3 regions of the Priestia megaterium genome follow, and region 2 is predicted to be linked to each of the others. Evidence: predicted binding sites of a transcription regulator. Region 2 holds the regulator's gene; each other region holds the start of a gene.
The links. Region 2 encodes LexA, which represses DNA repair genes until DNA is damaged. Its sites were predicted from a motif close to CGAACATATGTTCG; they were not measured.
Positions count from the first base shown of each region.

Region 1: CEQ83_RS09125 (sigma-70 RNA polymerase sigma factor region 4 domain-containing protein) is a predicted target of LexA. The motif match lies at 2,585-2,598, and genes of this name have one in related genera.
Region 3: CEQ83_RS15360 (YolD-like family protein) is a predicted target of LexA. The motif match lies at 1,777-1,790, and genes of this name have one in related genera.

Region 1 is NZ_CP023317.1:1,811,878-1,816,368, reverse strand. Features, by position in the region: gene CEQ83_RS09140 (CBS domain-containing protein) at 1-416, shown strand, start outside; gene CEQ83_RS27575 (hypothetical protein) at 482-607, shown strand; gene CEQ83_RS09135 (aldose epimerase family protein) at 670-1,725, opposite strand; gene CEQ83_RS09130 (DinB family protein) at 1,915-2,439, opposite strand; gene CEQ83_RS09125 (sigma-70 RNA polymerase sigma factor region 4 domain-containing protein) at 2,741-3,634, shown strand; gene fsa (fructose-6-phosphate aldolase) at 3,698-4,366, opposite strand; gene CEQ83_RS09115 (hypothetical protein) at 4,427-4,491, opposite strand, start outside.
Region 2 is NZ_CP023317.1:3,850,372-3,854,862, forward strand. Features, by position in the region: gene CEQ83_RS19740 (DUF896 domain-containing protein) at 90-320, opposite strand; gene CEQ83_RS19745 (YneB family resolvase-like protein) at 390-1,058, opposite strand; gene yneA (cell division suppressor protein YneA) at 1,112-1,441, opposite strand; gene lexA (transcriptional repressor LexA) at 1,588-2,205, shown strand; gene CEQ83_RS19760 (magnesium transporter CorA family protein) at 2,415-3,860, shown strand; gene CEQ83_RS19765 (hypothetical protein) at 3,928-4,128, opposite strand; gene CEQ83_RS19770 (ArnT family glycosyltransferase) at 4,411-4,491, shown strand, end outside.
Region 3 is NZ_CP023317.1:3,040,684-3,045,174, reverse strand. Features, by position in the region: gene CEQ83_RS15365 (MDR family MFS transporter) at 1-1,258, shown strand, start outside; gene CEQ83_RS27115 (hypothetical protein) at 1,294-1,446, opposite strand; gene CEQ83_RS15360 (YolD-like family protein) at 1,472-1,654, opposite strand; gene CEQ83_RS15355 (assimilatory sulfite reductase (NADPH) flavoprotein subunit) at 2,273-4,081, shown strand; gene cysI (assimilatory sulfite reductase (NADPH) hemoprotein subunit) at 4,104-4,491, shown strand, end outside.

The DNA.
Region 1 (4,491 bases), 2.0 Mb from region 2:
CAGTACGTGAAGTTATGACTCAAGATGTGAAAGCTTGTGCACCGCACGACCCAGTAACAGCAGCTGCAAAATTAATGCGTGATATTAATTGTGGCTCTGTGCCGGTGTGTCAAGAAAATCGAGTAATGGGAATGATCACAGACCGTGATATCGCGTTAAATTGCGTGGCGGATGGAAAAGATTGCAACACTGTGCATTGCCATGATTGTATGACTAAAGATGTAGTTACGTGTTCTCCGGATACGGATATTCATGAATGTGCACGTATGATGGCAGATCATCAAATTCGCCGCATTATTGTAGTGGAGAATAATAATATGGTTGGAATCTGTGCAATCGGCGACCTTGCGACAGTGAACGTATATGTTGATGAAGCCGGTGCAGCATTAAGCGAGATTTCTAATCAAGTTCATTGAAATTTTTTAGCATATAAATCCTTAATGCTTGTACAAAATAACCCTGTCTGCAAGGAGGTGCTAATATGCCAAATTTAAACGATAACAAATTTAAAAAGATTCAGTCTGAGAGTCAAAAGCAAGGAAAGTCTCAAGAAGAATATGCGGCTGAGCTTGACGCTAATCGTGCAAAAAGCCAAAAGAAAAAGTAAGAATAAAAAAGGATTACAATCGGCAGAGGTTCGGTTGCAATCCTTTTTATCATCCCGTTTTGTTATAGGCTGCGATCAGTTATAAATGTATAGTGAGTAGATGCTTCATACTTCTCACCAGGCTTTAATACACAAGAAGGAAAATGCTTATGATGAATAGCGTCTGGTAAACCTTGTGTTTCCAAGCAAACACCGAGATATTTCTCTGAGTGAACTCCTCTAATTTCGAATTCTTCGTCTAGATGATTTCCCGTATAGAGAACAACTGAAGGCTGATCCGTTTTGACTTCTATTTTGCGACCGCTTGCTGGATCAAATAATGACATCTGGTTTTCAGTTTCTGCTTCTAAAAGAAATGGATGATCGTATCCTTTACCAACTAATACATTTTGCGGATGTGTAGATTCCACTCCTTCCTTGAGGCTATGTCCTTCTCTAAAATCAAATGGGGTATCTGTGACACTTATCGTTTCTCCAGTAGGTAAAAGATCATCATTCAGCTCTAAGAATTCGTTACTTTTCAGCTTTAAAACATGATCTAAGACCGTTTCCTTTAGATTTCCGCTTAAATTGAAATACGTATGGTTTGTTAAATTGATAAGAGTGTCTTGATCTGTTGTTCCTTCGTAAGAGATATGAAACTCATTTTTATTAGTCAACGTATACGTAACTTTCACTTCAAGATTGCCAGGGTACCCTTCTTCTCCATCTTTACTTACATATGTAAATTCAACACCTACGTGATCACTTGCCTCGATTGTTTTTGCATGCCATATTTTGTGGCTAAACCCTTCTGAACCGCCATGCAAATGGTTATTTCCTTCATTTTTCTCTAGACGATAGGTTTCATCATTAAGCTGAAACTCCGCTCTCCCTATACGTCCTGCTACGCGTCCGACCACAGCTCCGAAATAAGGAGAATACTTTTGGTATTCTTCTATTGAATCAAATCCCAAGACAACACTTTCAATCTTCCCTTCAGAATCCGGCATTTCAATATTTGATATCACACATCCATAGTCAAGGCAGGTGATTTTAAGCCCTTCATCATTTAATAAGGTATAAGCATGTACAGCTTGATTGTTTAGTTCGCCAAATTTCTCAAAATTCACTTTCATTTTTAATCAGTCCAATCCTCTTTTTATTCGTAAATTGCTTAACGGACCCTACATGTTATACACATGGGATATGTTCTTATAGTTCCCTCTGCAATCCTTCCTGAATCTTCATTATTCTCATTTTATTGTAATCGTGTACATTTCGTAATTCAAGCTTGAATGATAAAGGCTGGCTACTGTTTGTCATTGCTATTTCTTTAGTATTCCTAAGTATTCTTCCCAAGGTCCTACATCTTCTCTGTATCGTTCTGCCATTACTCGAACAATTTGGGCAATATGCGTTAAATCGTGAGCAACCCAAGTCGAGAGCAACTCTCTGACTTTTACTTCCCCAAACTCCGGGTGTTCTCCTCTCACTTCAAGATGCTTTTCAGGCTTAATTAACAGCTTTAGTTGTTGTAAATTCTGCATTCTTATCATGTTGAATTCAAGAAGCTTTTCTTCAATAGAACTAGTAGATTCCTTGTGTAAATGAGCATAGCGATCAAATGGAGGGAAAGCTCCTCCTTTTCCTTCTTGAAGGATGAATTTTAGCCTTGGTATCCAATTGTTTTTTTCTGCTTCTATTAAATGTTCTATTACTTCCGAGGTACTCCAAGTTCCTTCTCCTTCATTACATTGCAGCCACCCTGCAGATAGACCCGACAAAAGTTTTTCAAGCGTCTTAGGCGTACGCTCAAGTATTTCGGTCGCTTCTTTTAAATTAAAATTCATGCTCATTCCCCTTTCTCAACGTAATGATGCTGAGCTGTCAGTTATGTAAAAATTCTTGCGATTCTAGTCAATTTTACCACAATTGACTTTTATTAAAGGAAGGAGCTAATCTTCTACTTACTTTAATGCTTACTAAAACAAAAACAGAACACACGTTTGGTTTTTCTCTAGAAATATGATAAAATATATACAGGCTAGAACGCAGTGAGTATCAGTCTGAATGGGTACTGCTCATTCGTAAAATAGATTGCTAGCAACTTTTTCATCTTGAGCTTTTCGTTTGAATTGGAGTGAGACAACAGTGAGTAAAAATCAAAAGCGATGGACAAAAGAAGAAGATAAATTTCTTATCCAACACTATGGCGTTATGACGCTTCAAAAGATGGGTGAGCATTTACATAGAAGCAAGGAATCGGTTAATAAACGGCTTACTCGATTAAATCTTCGAGCTTCAGATACAGCTTTACGTAAAAAGTGGACGCCAAAACAAGATGCTTTTTTACAGCAGAACATTGATATCATGAACAACCGTGAAATGGCAGACTCCTTAGACAGAAGTCCTTCTTCTATTGCTACGCGCATAAAAGTTTTGGGTTTAACTCGAAAAACTGCGATGCGAAGATGGACCGTACAAGAAGACGAATATTTGCTAAGGTATTACGGAACAAAACCCCTTTCGCGCATATCAGCGAAATTGCAGCGAAGTGTGCAGGCACTAGAATCGAGGTTAAGTCGTTTAGAGGTGTATGGAGCTAAATCGCACGTAGGACATATCACAGCGTGTGAGCTAGCAGCCTGCCTCGAAGTAGATGTTCATACAATTTACAAGTGGATTCATAAAGAGAATCTACCGTATAAAATGATCATCGCCAAGACAAGAACATTCATGGGAATTGACATTCAATCTTTTTGGAAGTGGGCTGAACAAAATAAATCGTGCCTTAACTTTTTTAAAATACCTAAAAATACACTTATTCCAGAACCAGCGTGGGTGAATGAACAAAGAAGGCTAGACTATGTAAAGCGCCCTAAATACGAGCATAAAAAGTGGACAGCAGAAGAAGATGCCAAGTTGTGGCGTATGTTTTATCAGGAAAAGCGCAATCAGCGAGAAATTGGGCAGCTGCTCGGGCGTTCGAGAAATAGCGTGCAGCGACGCTTAGAGCGTTTACGCAAAAAGAAACTAGCTAGTTAAACGATAAAAAGCTTGGAATAAGCTATGCTTACCCCAAGCTTTTTTTATTGATATGACTTTTGGTTAAGCTTTAACTGCTTTTTCCCAATCTGCTGCAAATTTTTCCATTCCTTGGTCAGTTAACGGGTGTTTTGCTAATTGCTCAATAACAGCGTATGGAATTGTGGCAATATGAGCCCCTGCAAGTGCTACGCGCGTTACATGATCCGGGTGTCTTACAGATGCGGCGATAATTTGAGAGTCGATGTTTTGAACGCGGAATAACTCCGCAATTTTAGATACTAGCTGTACTCCGTCTTCTGAAATATCGTCAAGACGTCCTAAAAATGGAGAAACATACGTCGCTCCAGCACGAGCTGCTAAAAGCGCTTGGTTTACTGTAAAGATTAGGGTTACATTTGTTTTTATGCCTTTTTTTGCAAGGTAGCGCGTCGCTTCCAAGCCAGCCAATGTCATAGGCAGCTTAATCGTAATATTTTTATCTCCGTCGTTAATTTTAATCAGTTCCTCAGCTTGAGCGATCATGTCTTCAGCAGAAAGTGCGTCAGGCGTTACCTCAGCGGAAACGGATTCAACCTCCGGTACCATTTGAAGAATTTCTTCGATGCGGTCTTCAAATCTTACGCCTTCTTTTGCTACTAAAGATGGATTGGTTGTTACACCTGCTAGAACACCAACTTTATATGCTTTCTTAATATCCTCAAGGTTTGCTGTATCAATAAAAAATTTCATCTCACTATTCCTCCTTATTGTTGTACATCAATCTGCATCTCAACTTGCGTGAACTATCGCCTAGCCAATTTGCTGCAGGGCATATAGATTTTCTATAGAAGCGTTTTCAATCTCTTTTGCAGTTA
Region 2 (4,491 bases):
AAAATTTCCACTTTTACAGTTTTTGTGTGCCTTATTAAAAATATACAAAAAACTAGAGGGAACTCTCCCTCTAGTTTTACTAGAACGTCTTAGTGAAGACGCTTCTTTTTGCTCTCTTTTAACTTCTTAGGCGTAACATCTTTACCTTCCTCGTCCACAACTTTAATCGTATGAAGGTGGTTTGTCATAGATTGTCGGAAAACTTTTAAATATTCCTGACGTAGCTCTTGCTGTTCTTTCGCTTCAGATTCTGTCAGACCTTCAGCCTTTGCCTTTTTTGAAAGAGCATTAATACGAGCAAGTTTATCTTTTGATAGCATATAAAACCTATCTCCTTATAATCAATAATTAAAATTACCGAACCGTTCCGGCAACATGTAGTCATCTTACTAAATCTCTTTCGTTTTATCAAGAGATTGAGCACTCTCTTGATACTCTTGATAGCGACGATGTACCGTTGCTTTTGAAATATTATAACCAAAACCTTTTAGCGTAACTGAAATTTCAGCAAAGGTTAAGCCGTTATGACGAAGGCGGACAATTTCTTCAATCGGCGCTTCTTTTTTTTCTCTTCCTGAGTTAACTCCTTGATTTTTTAAATTTTGCTGCGGACGATAACCGTTTTCTACGGCTCTTTTCATTCCTCTTTTAATTTTAGCGTTATGTAATTTCCGCTGATGCTCTTCCACTAAGCTAATAATATCTAACACCATCGAATCAGATTCTGAAAGCTGAAGCTGACCTTGATGACTAATCGTATAGATCGTAGCATTTTCTTTATGAAAAGCATGAAGAAGCGCAATTCGGGCATTTCCTCTGCCTAATCGCGTTTCGTCTTGAATGAGCAGCACAGATATTTTTTCTTCTTTCATTGTATGAAGAACATCCAATATACCCTCTCTGTCTACGTCATATCCGCTTGCTTTTTCCATTACGACTTTTTTTACGTTTAGATGGTGAAGATCAGCAAGCTTTTTTAATTCTTCTTGCTGGCGCTGTAAAGATGTTTCTTGGGTTTTTTTATCCGTACTTACACGGCAATAAATAATGGCGTCCACTTTTATCACGACCTTTTCGGCTTCTAACAATATTCAGGAACGGCCGTTACACACTACTGTTCAATTGCCACTTGATTATGTAACTCTTTTTTTAAAACAGGAATATATAATTTATCTCCAGGAGATAAAGACTGGGCAGTGTCTGAGTTTAGATCATTGACGTCTTCAACCCATTTGACAAATTCATTGGTGGTCAAATGATGGTGATTATGATACTTGTTGGACAAGTCCCAAAGCGTATCTCCTTTTGTAATAGTAACCGTTGAATATTTGTCTAAATCTACTTTATCCGCTCCTAAAACCAGCGTCAATACATATGTAAGTGCAGCGATAACTGCAAAAAAAATAGCGTAATGTTTCATAGAATGTAAGAATTGGTGCATATTATGATCCCCCTATCAGAATATATGTTCTTATTTTATTGAGAACATTTGTTTCTGTCAATGGAATTCTTCGAACTTATGTTTGTATATTGACACATCACGTGGTATAATTCACCTAAAGAATAGCTAAAATCGAGGTGAAAAATATGAAGCTATCAAAACGTCAACAAGACATACTAGATTTTATTAAGCACGAAGTAAAATTAAAAGGTTATCCGCCTTCTGTTCGTGAGATTGGGGAAGCGGTGGGATTAGCCTCTAGCTCCACTGTACACGGGCATTTAGCTCGTTTAGAAAGTAAAGGGTTAATTCGCAGAGATCCAACAAAACCAAGAGCAATCGAAGTTCTTCAACTAGACGAAGTAAACATCCCTAAAAGCAATGTCATTAATGTTCCTGTTATCGGTAAAGTAACAGCGGGTCTTCCTATAACAGCCGTTGAAAATGTGGAAGAATATTTCCCTCTTCCAGATAAATTCGTTTCTCCAGATGATCATGTATTTATGCTTGAAATTATGGGAGAAAGTATGATTGAAGCAGGTATTCTAGATGGCGATATGGTAATCGTACGTCAGCAGCAAACTGCTAATAACGGAGATATTGTGGTCGCTATGACCGAGGACAACGAAGCAACGGTAAAACGTTTCTTTAAAGAAGAAAATTTCGTTCGTTTACAGCCTGAAAATTCAACGATGGCGCCTATTATTCTTCGCCACGTAACGATTTTAGGAAAAGTCACTGGTGTATATCGCACGATTCACTAATCACACACTGTATGTAAAACCAACTAATCATGATGTTAGTTGGTTTTTTACGTTTGTTTTCTAAAAAAATTGGCATATTATAAATGATACGTCGAATCATTACAGGCAGGTAGAGCGGTTTTTATAAAGCCTGTTTTACCTTTTACTTTCTGTCTGCATTTTTTCGACTCTCAAAAAAAATACAACCGACTATAAGAAGGATGTAGTTTATGACCAATACACCAAGGAAAACAGAACCATTTCAAACTATTATGCCTACCAAAGCAATGAACATGTTTCTTTTTCCTTTTTCCTTTGATCGAAAAAATAAAGAGCAGCTTGTTCATGCACTAGAAGCAAATATGTTTGAGTTTTTTTCCATTCAAAACAAACATGTAGAAAAAGAATACTACGGAGAACAGTATTACGTATCTCATGATAGCTTGGATCAATATTTTCTTCCTTACATTGAATGTATTCTATTTCCTGATTCGTGCGAAAAAGAAGGCTTGCTTCGATTTTCAAAAAAAATAGACCATACCGTTACGCTACAAACTTCCTCCACCACCGTGTCTAGCAACGTGCTGTCTGTGGATGTTTTTTTATGTCCTTTTGAAATTGGCGTCATGACCATTCGCACTGAGATGAGTCATAATCATTACACCTATGATGACATTTTAGAATTCATGAATCATTTTCGTGTATTAGAACCGAAGCTTGCTGAAGAGCATGGATCCACCATTACCTATGAACATCATCGCTATAGCAAAGTACAGGATTATATTTTTTCACAGCTCGCGCCATTTTTGAACGAACACATCAAAAAAGAAGCGACGCGTGAACAGCACGTCGGGAGTCTTCCTTATTTTATCGATGAACGGATGTTTGTATTAAGTTATGTAACGGTAAATCAAGAGCAAGAGATTAACTCCACAACTTTATTTCGTACTGGGCAGCTAAATAGCTATACGCCTGACGGGAAACCGTTTATCTCTGCACACAACCATGAGTATATTAAAACGTATAATACCAAACACGTGTATTCCAGATGGGCTCCTGAAACCTATTACGTTATAACAGACCATGTGTTTTCGTGTATTTCTAAATCGACAGACTCTAAAACGGATCAGCTTTTGATGAATCATCTATTTGGCCAACATTACTATAATTTATTTTTGCATTTTTTCTATAAAATCGTGTTGCTAAAACTATCCTATGAGTATTCTCAGCTCACGTTTCATAAAAATTCAGAGGGCATCGAGCGACTAATTCGCTCTATTACTGTATTTTCAGGTAAATATTTATTTTTAGAAATTAGCTCTCGCACGGAAGGTCAAGAGTTTTCTGAGCTCTTTAAAAAAATCTTCCACATCAATTCTCTTTATCAAGAAGTCAAAGAAACCCTTGGTACTTTGTATCAAAATCAAGAGAAAATCGCGGCCAAGCGTCACAATTACTTATTATTAATTTTAACGATTTATACCGTTCTTTCCGGTATTTACGGAATGAATTTAGTTATTAGCAAGCTAAAGGGAAACATCAATTGGGATAGTATGAAGCAGTTTTCTATCTTTGAATATATCGCTTTAATAGTAGCTTTATCAGGAATTCTGATCAGCATTAGTCTCGGAGTGAGTTCCCTATGGAATTTATTAAAAGATCGATTTAAAACATAAAAGCTGTTCGCATCAGAAAATACATTATAAAAAAGAAGAGATTGAGACATAACTAAACCAAGCAAGTCTAAAGGGAAACAAATGAAATAAATAAGCTAGCAGGGATTGCTTGTGACATCGCAGTTGATTTCCGTGCAAGACTTCGCTTTCCGCGGGCGGCCGGTGAGCCTCCTCGTCGCTTGCGCTCCTGCGGGGTCTCACCCCTTCCGCTTTTCCCGCAGGAGTCTTCGTCTTGCCCTCCAATCAACTGCTGGAAAGAACTAAACAAATGAAACCTACGTGCACCATAAAAAACGAACCACTAATCAAACATGATGATTAATGGTTCGTTTTTCGCTTCGACTAAAATCCTTTTTTCCCAACCTCTTTTATCTATTACTAAATCACTGCCTACTCCACTGAACCTTTTATTACACGTTGTGCCGCTGTTGTAATTTCAGAACAATCTAACATTATACTCTATAAGAAAAATATATACAAAATAATAAAATATGGTATCATAGGGTAGGAATTTTGTACCTTATCTTTGAAATAATTTGCAGGAGGTAATATGCTTAACTCATTTTTATCCAAAAGCCTGATTCTTTTATGTGTCATGATTCTTACATGGTCTCTATGGGGCAGTTATAGT
Region 3 (4,491 bases), 810 kb from region 2:
GATGGCAATGATTGTAATCGGCGATTTATTTACAGGAAAAGCACGAGCAAAGTTTCAAGGAGTATTCGGAGGAATTTACGGTCTTGCTTCTGTCATCGGTCCGCAAATTGGCGGATGGATTGTTGATTCACTGAACTGGAAATGGGTGTTTTACATTAACTTGCCGGTAGGGATACTCGCTACCGTTTTTATTGCGCTCGGACTTCAAGGAAAAAAACATACAGGACCTGTTAAATTCGATGTAGCTGGTATGTTCACAATGGTTATCGGAGTAGTAAGCTTGCTTCTTGCCCTGAGTTTTGGAGGAAAAGACTACGACTGGAACTCTTGGCAGATTATTAGTTTGTTTGCACTTGCTATTGCTGGGATTATAAGCTTTATTATTGTGGAAACGAAAGCTAAAGAACCAATTCTTCCGATGTATTTATTTAAGAACCGAACGTTTACGCTTTTAAACATCATAGGCTTTTTTATGAGCATTGGCATGTTCGGAGCTATTACATTTGTTCCGTTCTTTATGCAAGGAATCGTTGGAGTAAGCGCCTCAGAATCAGGTACCATTATGACACCGATGATGATTTCAATGATTGTAACAAGTATTATTGGAGGACAGCTTGTTTATAAAGTTGGAATCAAACCTCAAATCGTTACGGGTATGCTCATTATGGCAGGAGGGTTCTTCTTGTTAACAACATTAGACCTTCATACTAGCAAGCTTGTTGCCACTTCTTATATGGCCATAATCGGTTTAGGAATGGGGCTTGTGATGCCAATTTTAACGCTTGCTCTTCAAGAAAGCTTTTCAAAAGAAGAGCTCGGTGTTGTTACATCATCAAGTCAATTTTTCCGTTCAATTGGAGGAACGTTCGGTATTACCATTTTAGGAGCGATAATGAACGCCAAATCAGGTACGCTTCTTACTGACAAACTCGTTCCATATTTAAACTCATTGCCTGCTCAAGCAAGCGCTTTTGCCGACGGGTTCAAAAAAGCGATTGATACGAATCCTGAAAGTGTGCTGCAGATGCTGTTTAGTCCTGAGGCGCTAAAGAGTATTCCAGCTGCGCTTTCAGACAGCATTGTGCCTATTTTGAAGACCTCGCTAATGAGCGCATTGCACAGCGTCTTTTTCATGGGCTTAGCTTTTATTATTTTAGGAGCGGTATGCACATTGTTCTTAAGACAGATCAAGCTTTCAAATAAAAAAGCCGAAGAAAAACCAGAAGAAGGCATTGCTGAAGTAGAGCCATCACATTAAAAAAAGCGCACAAATTTGTGCGCTTTTTTTCTATATTAACTAGTTGTTTCATTAGGCTTGCGAAGAAAAGGGGATTGTTTAGACGTGTCATACGAAATTTGATCAAGCAAATACGATAAATATAAGTTCAGTTCAAACCGATCTTCCGTCACAAAATCTGTAAGCGCTTGCTTATTATCTTTCCACATAGTAATTCCTCCTTAATTTTACATACTAATGAATGGATTTAATATCAGAAAGCAAAAGGGAAACAACGGCTTCATTTTCGTCTTTTACGGATAGAATTTGCTGATGGAGATTTAAGTTGTGCACGCGGCCTTTGCACGTTTGCAACGTTCCATCTTTATAGTAAGAAACAGTTATCGTCCCACTTTTCGTTAATTCTCGTAAAAACATTCAAGAAGCCTCCTTAAAAAAGATTACCTGATTAAAAGCCAGTCCTTTCATTTGAGATGAGCAAAAGGGAACGGTATGTACTGCAGGCTTCCCTTTATATTCTTCAATGTGTATGAATAGATCGAATAAAAGGTTGCTAGCTCACCTATAAACTGTCCTAAATTTCAGAATATACTGTCTTTTACGTATAGTGTTTTTTAAAAGGATTAATGTTACATTTATTATGTAACATTCTGATGAGAAAGAAAACCTTTTCTACAAAACTTCTCTAAAAATTACAAAATATTCATATTCGTGTGAAGGATGTAGAATGAGCAGATATGGAAGTAACTGCATTTACAAAAAGACGTAACGACAGCTTCAATTATTAATGATCTTAATACTATCTATCAATTATATGTATTTTACTAATTTATTCTTCTCCGATAAAATGCAGGTAGACGAATTTGATAAGAATTTTCTAATGATTTATATAATTAAATTTGATATAATCTATAGGAATAATAATGTATGAAGGGAAACATCATTGATTAATTAGACACAGGTATTACATGTTGTTGAAGATGATTCGTAAAAGCATACATATTTAAATTATATATTTTTGTGAGGTGGACAGTGTTGCAACTTAAGGTAGTAAACAGCCCTTTTAATCAAGAACAAGCAGATTTGCTTAATCGCCTTCTGCCGACATTAACAGAAGCACAAAAAATGTGGTTGAGTGGTTATTTAACAGCATCTCAATCTACGTCTGCCGAAGGAACGCCAGACGTTTCTACAGCAGCGCCTGCTCAAGCGGAGCAGACGATTTCAAAAGACGTAACGATTCTTTACGGATCACAGACAGGAAATGCTCAAGGTCTTGCTGAAAATACAGGCAAAACGCTTGAAGCAAAAGGTTTTAATGTAACTGTATCTTCTATGAATGATTTCAAACCAAATACTTTAAAGAAACTTGAAAATTTATTAATTGTTGTAAGTACACATGGAGAAGGAGAGCCGCCTGATAACGCGCTATCTTTCCACGAATTTCTTCACGGCCGTCGAGCGCCAAAGCTTGAAAATTTCCGTTTTTCTGTCTTGTCGCTTGGAGACAGCTCATACGAATTTTTCTGTCAAACAGGGAAAGAATTTGATGTGCGCTTAGCAGAACTTGGCGGTGAAAGACTGTATCCGCGCGTTGACTGTGATTTAGATTTTGAAGAGCCCGCAAATAAATGGCTTAAAGGTGTTATTGACGGATTAAGCGAAGCGAAAGGACACAGCGCTTCGGCAGCTGTTCCGGCGGAAGCTCCTGCAGGAACTTCGCCGTACTCAAGAACAAATCCTTTTAAAGCAGAAGTGCTTGAGAACTTAAACTTGAACGGCCGCGGATCAAATAAAGAAACGCGACACTTAGAACTATCTCTAGAAGGTTCAGGTTTGACGTATGAACCAGGAGACAGTTTAGGTATTTATCCTGAAAATGATCCTGAGCTTGTTGATCTTCTTCTTAACGAATTCAAGTGGGATGCAAGTGAAAGTGTAACGGTTAATAAAGAAGGAGAAACGCGTCCTCTTAGAGAAGCGCTAACCTCTAATTTTGAAATTACCGTGTTAACAAAACCGCTTTTAAAGCAAGCAGCTGAGCTTACTGGAAATGATAAATTAAAAGCGCTTGTAGAAAATCGCGAGGAATTAAAAGCATACACACAAGGCCGTGATGTAATTGACTTAGTTCGTGACTTCGGCCCATGGAACGTATCAGCACAAGAGTTTGTAGCTATTTTACGCAAAATGCCAGCGCGCCTTTATTCAATTGCAAGCAGCTTGTCAGCAAATCCTGACGAAGTTCATCTAACAATTGGAGCAGTACGTTACGAAGCGCATGGACGCGAGCGTAAAGGTGTTTGTTCAGTCCTATGTTCAGAACGTTTGCAGCCAGGTGATACGATTCCTGTATACCTTCAAAGCAATAAAAACTTTAAGCTTCCTCAAAACCAAGAAACGCCGATTATTATGGTGGGACCTGGTACAGGTGTGGCTCCGTTCCGCTCATTTATGCAAGAGCGTGAAGAAACAGGAGCAAAAGGTAAGTCATGGATGTTCTTTGGAGATCAGCACTTTGTAACAGACTTCCTTTACCAAACAGAGTGGCAAAAGTGGTTAAAAGACGGCGTGCTAACGAAAATGGACGTGGCGTTTTCACGCGATACTGAAGAAAAAGTATACGTACAAAACCGTATGCTTGAACATAGTAAAGAATTATTCCAGTGGTTAGAAGAAGGCGCATTTTTTTATGTGTGCGGAGATAAAACAAATATGGCACGCGACGTGCACAACACGCTAGTTGAAATTGTTGAAACAGAAGGCAAGATGAGCCGCGAAGAGGCGGAAGCTTACCTTGCTGAAATGAAGAAACAAAAACGTTATCAGCGTGATGTATACTGAGGATTGAAAGGAGATTTTCAACATGGTAAACAAAATTTTAAAAGCGCCCGAAGGTCCTCCAAGTGACGTTGAGCGCATAAAAGATGAAAGTAATTATTTACGCGGTACATTAGGAGAAACAATGCTAGACCGCATCAGCTCAGGTATTTCTGAAGACGATAATCGTTTGATGAAGTTCCACGGAAGCTACTTACAAGATGATCGAGATCTTCGTAATGAACGTCAAAAACAAAAGCTAGAGCCAGCTTACCAATTCATGCTTCGCGTTCGTACGCCAGGCGGTGTTTCAACACCAGAACAGTGGCTAGTGATGGATGATTTAGCACAAAAATACGGAAATGGAACGTTAAAGCTGACAACTCGTCAGGCGTTCCAAATGCACGGAATTTTAAAGTGGAACATGAAGAAAA